3 regions of the Methylobacterium durans genome follow, and region 2 is predicted to be linked to each of the others. Evidence: predicted binding sites of a transcription regulator. Region 2 holds the regulator's gene; each other region holds the start of a gene.
The links. Region 2 encodes LexA, which represses DNA repair genes until DNA is damaged. Its sites were predicted from a motif close to TGTTCNNNNTGTGTTCNG; they were not measured.
Positions count from the first base shown of each region.

Region 1: the regulator LexA is predicted to act here: its motif matches at 1,265-1,282, upstream of DK389_RS00495 (trna delta -isopentenylpyrophosphate transferase).
Region 3: the regulator LexA is predicted to act here: its motif matches at 1,187-1,204, upstream of parE (DNA topoisomerase IV subunit B).

Region 1 covers NZ_CP029550.1:126,917-129,113, reverse strand. The annotation lists gene DK389_RS00505 (NADP-dependent oxidoreductase) at 1-297, shown strand, start outside; gene ssb (single-stranded DNA-binding protein) at 500-1,030, shown strand; gene DK389_RS00495 (trna delta -isopentenylpyrophosphate transferase) at 1,291-1,968, shown strand; gene recD2 (SF1B family DNA helicase RecD2) at 2,010-2,197, shown strand, end outside.
Region 2 covers NZ_CP029550.1:3,662,062-3,664,258, forward strand. The annotation lists gene DK389_RS16735 (ComEC/Rec2 family competence protein) at 1-924, shown strand, start outside; gene lexA (transcriptional repressor LexA) at 918-1,643, opposite strand; gene DK389_RS16745 (molybdopterin molybdotransferase MoeA) at 1,757-2,197, opposite strand, start outside.
Region 3 covers NZ_CP029550.1:4,432,869-4,435,065, forward strand. The annotation lists gene parE (DNA topoisomerase IV subunit B) at 1-1,125, opposite strand, end outside; gene DK389_RS20325 (hypothetical protein) at 1,472-1,657, shown strand; gene topA (type I DNA topoisomerase) at 1,674-2,197, opposite strand, start outside.

The DNA.
Region 1 (2,197 bases), 3.3 Mb from region 2:
GTGCCGGTCTGCGGTCTCGTGTCCGGCTACAATGCTACCGAGCTCCCGCCCGGGCCCGACCGTTCACCGATGCTGATGCGGGCGATCCTGACGAGGCGGCTTCGGCTCAAGGGCTTCATCGTCTCGGATTTCGCCGACCAGGCGAGGGACTTCGCCCGGGACGTCGGCGGCTGGCTGCGGGAGGGTCGGGTGCGCTACCGCGAGGACATCGTCGAGGGTTTGGAGCAGGCGCCGGAGGCCTTCATCGGCCTGCTGAAGGGGCACAATTTCGGCAAGCTCATCATCCACGTCGCGTGAACGCGAGTGCGATCGCGGCCTTGCGCGAGGTCAGGAACAAAGATAGAACGAATGACGGATCGACGCGTGTGTTTTTCCATTGTGTTTTCCGGGGACCGGTGTCCCGCCCGCATTGCGGGTGGCCTCGCCCGGCCCCAGAACCTGACGATGGGCATGCGCCGGTCCGCGACGGCCCAGTGAGATCGACAGCAAGGAGAGAGCGATGGCGGGCAGCGTGAACAAGGTCATTCTCGTCGGCAATCTCGGGCGCGACCCGGAGACCCGGCGCCTCGCCTCGGGAGATCCGGTGGTGAACCTGCGGCTGGCGACCTCCGAGTCCTGGAAGGACAAGGCATCGGGCGAGCGCAAGGAGAAGACCGAGTGGCACTCGGTCGTGATCTACAATGAGAACCTGGCCCGCGTGGCCGAGCAGTACCTGCGCAAGGGCTCAAAGGTCTACGTCGAGGGTCAGCTCCAGACGCGCAAGTGGACGGACAATTCCGGTGCCGAGAAGTACACGACCGAGGTGGTGCTGCAGCGCTTCCGCGGCGAGCTGACGATCCTCGACGGGCGCGGCGGCGGGGCCGAGATGGGTTCCGACGAGGAGGGCGGTGGCCAGATCAGCCGCGGCGGCGATTTCGGCGGCGGCCGCTCGTCCGGCTCCGAGCGGCGCCCGGCCTCGACGGGCGGCAACGGGAACAGTGGCGGCGGCAACCGGGGCAATTACGACCTCGACGACGACATCCCGTTCTAGGATCGGATCGCCCCGCTTCAACACCGAGCCCATTCCCTCACCCGCACAGGCTTGCCGCGGCGCTGGCCTGTCGAGCGCGCCTTCTTTTCCGTTCGGGAGAGGGGGCGCGTCGTGTCTCCCGTGCCGACATGAACAGGTCGGAGCCGGCGCGGTTCGAATGAAGGCATCCGTCCGGAAGAGATGGCCCGTACCCGATCCCTTGCGCCCACCCGGACAGGCGCCCCATATCGTAACCAGAACATAAAGTGAACGTAGCCGCCATGCGGACCGCCGACAAGCAGATCGCCGACATCCTCGTGCGCTACGGCGAGCCCTTCGCGGGCAACGTCTGGCGCGTGCAGGGCACGGCTGTGATCTATCACAAGACCCTGGAGCGCATCGCCGCGCAGGCCGGCATCGCGTTCGACCCGCCGACCATCATCCGGGCCGAGCGGGACGAGGCCGTGATCCTCGTGACGGGGCGTCTGGCCGGGACGAAGCCCGGCACGGAGCGGGTCGAGTGGTCCCTCGGCGAGGCCCTGGTCAACGTGAACTACCGGGTCTCCGGCAAGCAGGCGGCCTACGTCTACGCGATGGCCGAGAAGCGAGGGAAGGACCGCGTCATCCTCAAGCTGATCGAGCTGCACGGCCTCGTCTACAGCGAGGAGGAGGCGGACGAGTTCCGGCAGACCCACGGGGTGCCGATCCGCGCGGTCGACGAGGATTTCGAGGCGGCCGACCCCTTCGACGAGGTCACGGAAGCGGAGGGCGACCTGAAGCGGCGCATCGACGAGGCGGACAGCATCAATGCGGTGACCGACCTGATGCTCGACGCCGAGACGCAGCGGATCCTCAACGGCTTCCCGGCCGGCACCCGCGACGAGGTGCGCGACTACGCCAAGGCCCGCCTCGTGGCGCTCGGCTGGCCGGGCAGGAAGGGCCGCGGCCGCGCCGCGTGAGGCGTAATGAGGATGCAGGCTGAGGTGGTATCGTGAACCGCATGGTGCGGCCTCAGGATCTCAACAGCGAACGCGGCACGGGCGCGCCCGCCGAGATCCTGGCCGGCACCGTGGAGCGGGTGACGTTCCACAATGCCGAGACCGGGTTCTGCGTCCTCAAGGTCGGCGTGCGGGGCAAGCGCGATCTCGTCCCCCTCGTCGGCCACGCGCCCGCGATCGGCGCGGGCGA
Region 2 (2,197 bases):
ACGCTGGTGGCGCAGATCGCGACGGCGCCCTTCGCCACCTTCCATTTCCAGACGATCCAGCCCTTCGGCCTCGTCGGCAACGCGCTGACCTTGCCCCTCGTCTCGCTGGCCGTGATGCCAGCCGCCGTGCTCGGCATCCTCGCCTACCCGTTTGCCCTCGATCAGCCGGTCTGGTGGCTGATGGGGCAGGCGGTCCGCGGGATGCTCGCGATCTCCGGCTGGATCGGTGGCTTCGGGCAGGCCACGATCGTGGTGCCGGCCTTCGGGGTCGGCGGCCTGGCTCTGCTGACCCTCGGCCTCCTCGTCGCGGTCCTGCCCGTCTCGCGCCTGCGCCGGATCGCGATCGTCCCGGTCGCGCTCGGGCTCCTCACGGCGGCAGCGCCCGAGCGCCACGACATCTTCATCGACCGGGAGGGCCGGGGAGCGGCGGTTCGGGGGGGCAGCGGCCGCCTCATTGCCCTCGGCCGGCCCTCGTCCTTCGTCCTCGAACAGTGGCTGAAGGCGGACGGCGACGCGCGCAGAGCCTCCGAGGCCGGGGAAGGGGCAACCTGCGACCGGCTCGGCTGCACCTTGAGGGCGTTCGACGGGCGGCAGGTCGCGCTCGCGCGTGACAAGCGGGCGCTGCCCGAGGATTGCGCGCGGGCGGACATCCTCATCACCCCGCACAGCGCCCCGGCGGGCTGCGCGGCCGGCCTCGTCATCGATCGCGCCGCGCTCGCGCGCTCGGGCGCCGTGGCGATCCGCCTGGACGCATCGGGCCCAGTGGTCTCCGGCGCCCGTGAGACCGCACGCTCGCTGCCGTGGCGGCCCCTCGCGTCACGTCCGGCTCAGCCGAGCCCCGCCGTCCTGCGGCAACGTCCCGATGAGGCCGCCTCCGAGGAAGCGGACGCGGCGCCGGAGTCCGGAGCCGAATCCCTTCAGTAGCGACGCACGAGGCTGACGAGGCGGCCCTGGATGCGGACCCGGTCGGGCCCGAGCACGCGGGTCTCGTAGGCCGGGTTCGCGGCTTCGAGTGCGATGGAGGAGCCGCGGCGGCGCAGGCGCTTCAGCGTCGCCTCCTCGTCGTCGATCAGCGCCACGATGATGTCGCCGGTATTGGCCGTGTCCTGCTTGCGGATCACGACGAGGTCGCCGTCGAGGATGCCGGCCTCGACCATCGAATCGCCGCGCACTTCGAGCGCGTAATGCTCGCCGCCCGCCAGGAAGTCCGGCGAGAGCGTGATGGACGCGCTCTGGTTCTGGATCGCCGAGATCGGCGTGCCGGCCGCGATCCGCCCCATCACGGGGATGGTCAGGGCGCGCCCGTTCTCGTCGGTCGCCTGCGTCATCGGCATCTTGGCGGCCGGTGCCCGCGCGCGCCCGCCCTCGACGACGCTCGGCGTGAAGCGGCGCACCTCGCTGCCCGTGCCGGTGGCGGCCTGACCCAGGCTCTCCGGCATGCGGATCACCTCGATCGCCCGGGCCCGGTTCGGCAGACGGCGGAGGAACCCGCGCTCCTCGAGTGCGGTGATGAGCCGATGGATGCCGGATTTCGATTTGAGGTCGAGGGCATCCTTCATCTCGTCGAAGGACGGGGGGACGCCGCTCTCGCGCATCCGCTGCTGGATGAAACGGAGCAGATCCAGCTGTTTACGCGTCAGCATGGGGCAGACTCATCTCTCGGAGGCGACGCGGCGTGCGGTCGCGGAAACAAAGCGCGAACAGGTTAAACGTTCCGCAAGTGTTCCGCAAGCGCAGCTTGGCGATACTGATGAGATCAGAGAATGCCCCGGTCGAGCCGGATGATGCGGCAGGATTCGCCGGCCTCGGCCGCGGGCGCGTGCGGCGGGCGGACGAGGAGCGCCTCGGCCTGACCGAGAACCGAGAGCATCGACGAATCCTGTCGCGTCTCGGGATGTGCGACGGGGAGCCGGTCGGGCGCGGTGTCGAGGCGCGCCCGCATGTAGTCGGCCCGGCCGTCGTTTCGCGGAAGCGCGCGCCCGAGGATCGCCGGCTCGCTGCGGTCGGCGCCGGCCCGCGGATCGCCGAGGAGCGCGCGGATCGCCGGCACCACGAAGAGCATCCCGCAGACGATGGCCGAGACCGGGTTGCCGGGCAGCCCGATCACCAGCATCTCGCCGAGCCGGCCGTGCATCAGCGGCTTGCCGGGTCGCAGCGCGACGCGCCAGAAGCCGAGCTCCAGCCCCTCGCGGGCGAG
Region 3 (2,197 bases), 770 kb from region 2:
CGAGAGCATCGAGGCGCAGGTCGCCATCACGTCGTCGGTAGTGACCGCCGCCATGCGCTTGGCCTGATTCACCCGCTCGGCGTGCTCGCGCAGCGCCCGCAGCAGGGCGACGCGCAGGCCCGATTCGTGGGTGCCGCCCTCGGGCGTCGGGATCGTGTTGCAGTAGGATGAGGAGACGCCGTCGTCCTGGACCATCCAGGCCACCGCCCATTCGAGCGAGCCGTGGCTACCGGGCTTTGTCACCTTTCCGGAGAAGATCGCGTCGGTGACGAGTTCCTTCCCCTCGATGTCGCGGGCGAGATAGTCGCGCAAGCCCCCGGGGAACCGGTGCACGGCCTCGGGCGGCACGCCGTCCAGGCCGTCCAAGAGGGCAGGCGCGCAGCGCCAGCGGATCTCGACGCCGCCGAACAGGTAGGCCTTGGAGCGGGCCATCTTGAAGAGGCGGCGCGGATCGAACTTGAGCGAGCCGAAGATCTGCGCGTCCGGATGAAAGCGCACCCGCGTGCCGCGCCGGTTCTGGACGCGCCCGACCGTCTCCAACCCGCCCTGCGCATGACCGCGCGAGAAGGTCTGGCGGTACAGGGTCTGGTTGCGGGCGACCTCGACTTCGAGCAGATCCGAGAGGGCGTTCACCACCGAGATGCCGACACCGTGCAGGCCGCCGGAGGTCTCGTAGACCTTTGAATCGAACTTCCCGCCCGCATGCAGCGTGGTCATGATGACCTCGAGCGCGGACTTGCCGGGGAATTTCGGGTGCGGATCGACCGGGATGCCGCGGCCGTTGTCGGTCACGACGAGGGCGCCGGATTCCTCGAGCTCCACCTCGATGAAGCTGGCATGGCCCGCCACCGCCTCGTCCATCGAGTTGTCGATCACCTCGGCGAAGAGGTGGTGGAGCGCCCGCTCGTCAGTGCCGCCGATATACATGCCGGGGCGGCGGCGCACCGGCTCCAGCCCCTCCAGAACCTCGATGGCGGACGCGTCGTAGCCAGCCTCCGCAGCGTCCGGAGGGGCCGGGACGGCGGGCGTCAGGCTGAGACGGCGGCGCGCCTCCTCCCGGCTGCCGGGCCCCGAGGCGGCCGGCTTCGCGCCCGGACCGAACAGATCCCGTGCCGGATCGCTCACGCGCGCCCCCCGTGCAGCCGGATTTCGTCTCGCAGCATGTGCCTTCATCCGCCCGTTCTACCGGAACAAACCGGAAACATCAAAGCACCCGGCGCCGTCGCCGGTGCGGTCGAGCATCGCATGGCGGCAGCCGACGGGCCAAATGCACCCCCGGCAACGCGGCACCGCGAGGCTTTCTCGGCAACCGTCATCAAACTGATGCGGGAGGGATGGTTAAGATCGCCTCACGCATCGTCGCGGGGTCCATGCCGGTTCAGGGAACCTTTATGTGCGCTCGCGCATTGTCACGGCAAAGCTTTGCCGTATCGCGCCCCGCCGCGACGGAGACAGAGGGAGCAGGACGCCGATGAGCAACGCCGCCGCTCAGGCCCGCCACATCGCGCTCGCGCGCTACGAGCGCGCCGCCGGCGAGGCATTCGGCTTCGCGGAGGAGGCGAGGGACGCCGCGCGTGCCGCCTTCCTCACCCCGGCAACCCTGGCGATGGCGACCTTCGCGACCGCGCTCGCGGCGACGATCACCTACCTCGTCTGAGGCAAAGGCCCCGCTCTCAGCCCCGGGCCGCCGTCTTCTTGGCGGCCGGCTTCGCCTTGGCGCCGGCCTTCGTCGCGGATTTGGCCGCCGCGCGCTTCTTCGGTGCCGCCTCCTCACCCTCCGACGCCGCCTTCCGGGCCGGCGCCTTGCCGCGAGCGGCCGCACCCTTGCGGCCGCGGGCCGAAGCCTTGCCGCCGCCCGAGGCGCGCTTGGCGTTGACGAGGCCGATACCCTCATCCAGCGTCAGCGCCTCGGCGCTGATCGCCTTCGGCAGGGTCGCGTTGACCTCGCCGTCCGTGACGTAGGGACCGTAGCGGCCGGCCTTCACCGTCAGCTCGCGGCCCGATGCCGGGTCCTTGCCGAGAGCGCGGCCGGGATCCGAGGCCGGACGCCCGCGCCCGCCGCCCTGCTCCTTGGCCACGATGAGATCGATCGCCCGGTTGCCGCCGATCTCGAGGACATCGTCGTCCTTGCCCAGGTTCGCGTAGGTCTTGCCGTGCTGCACGTAGGGCCCGAAGCGGCCGAGATTGGCCAGGATCG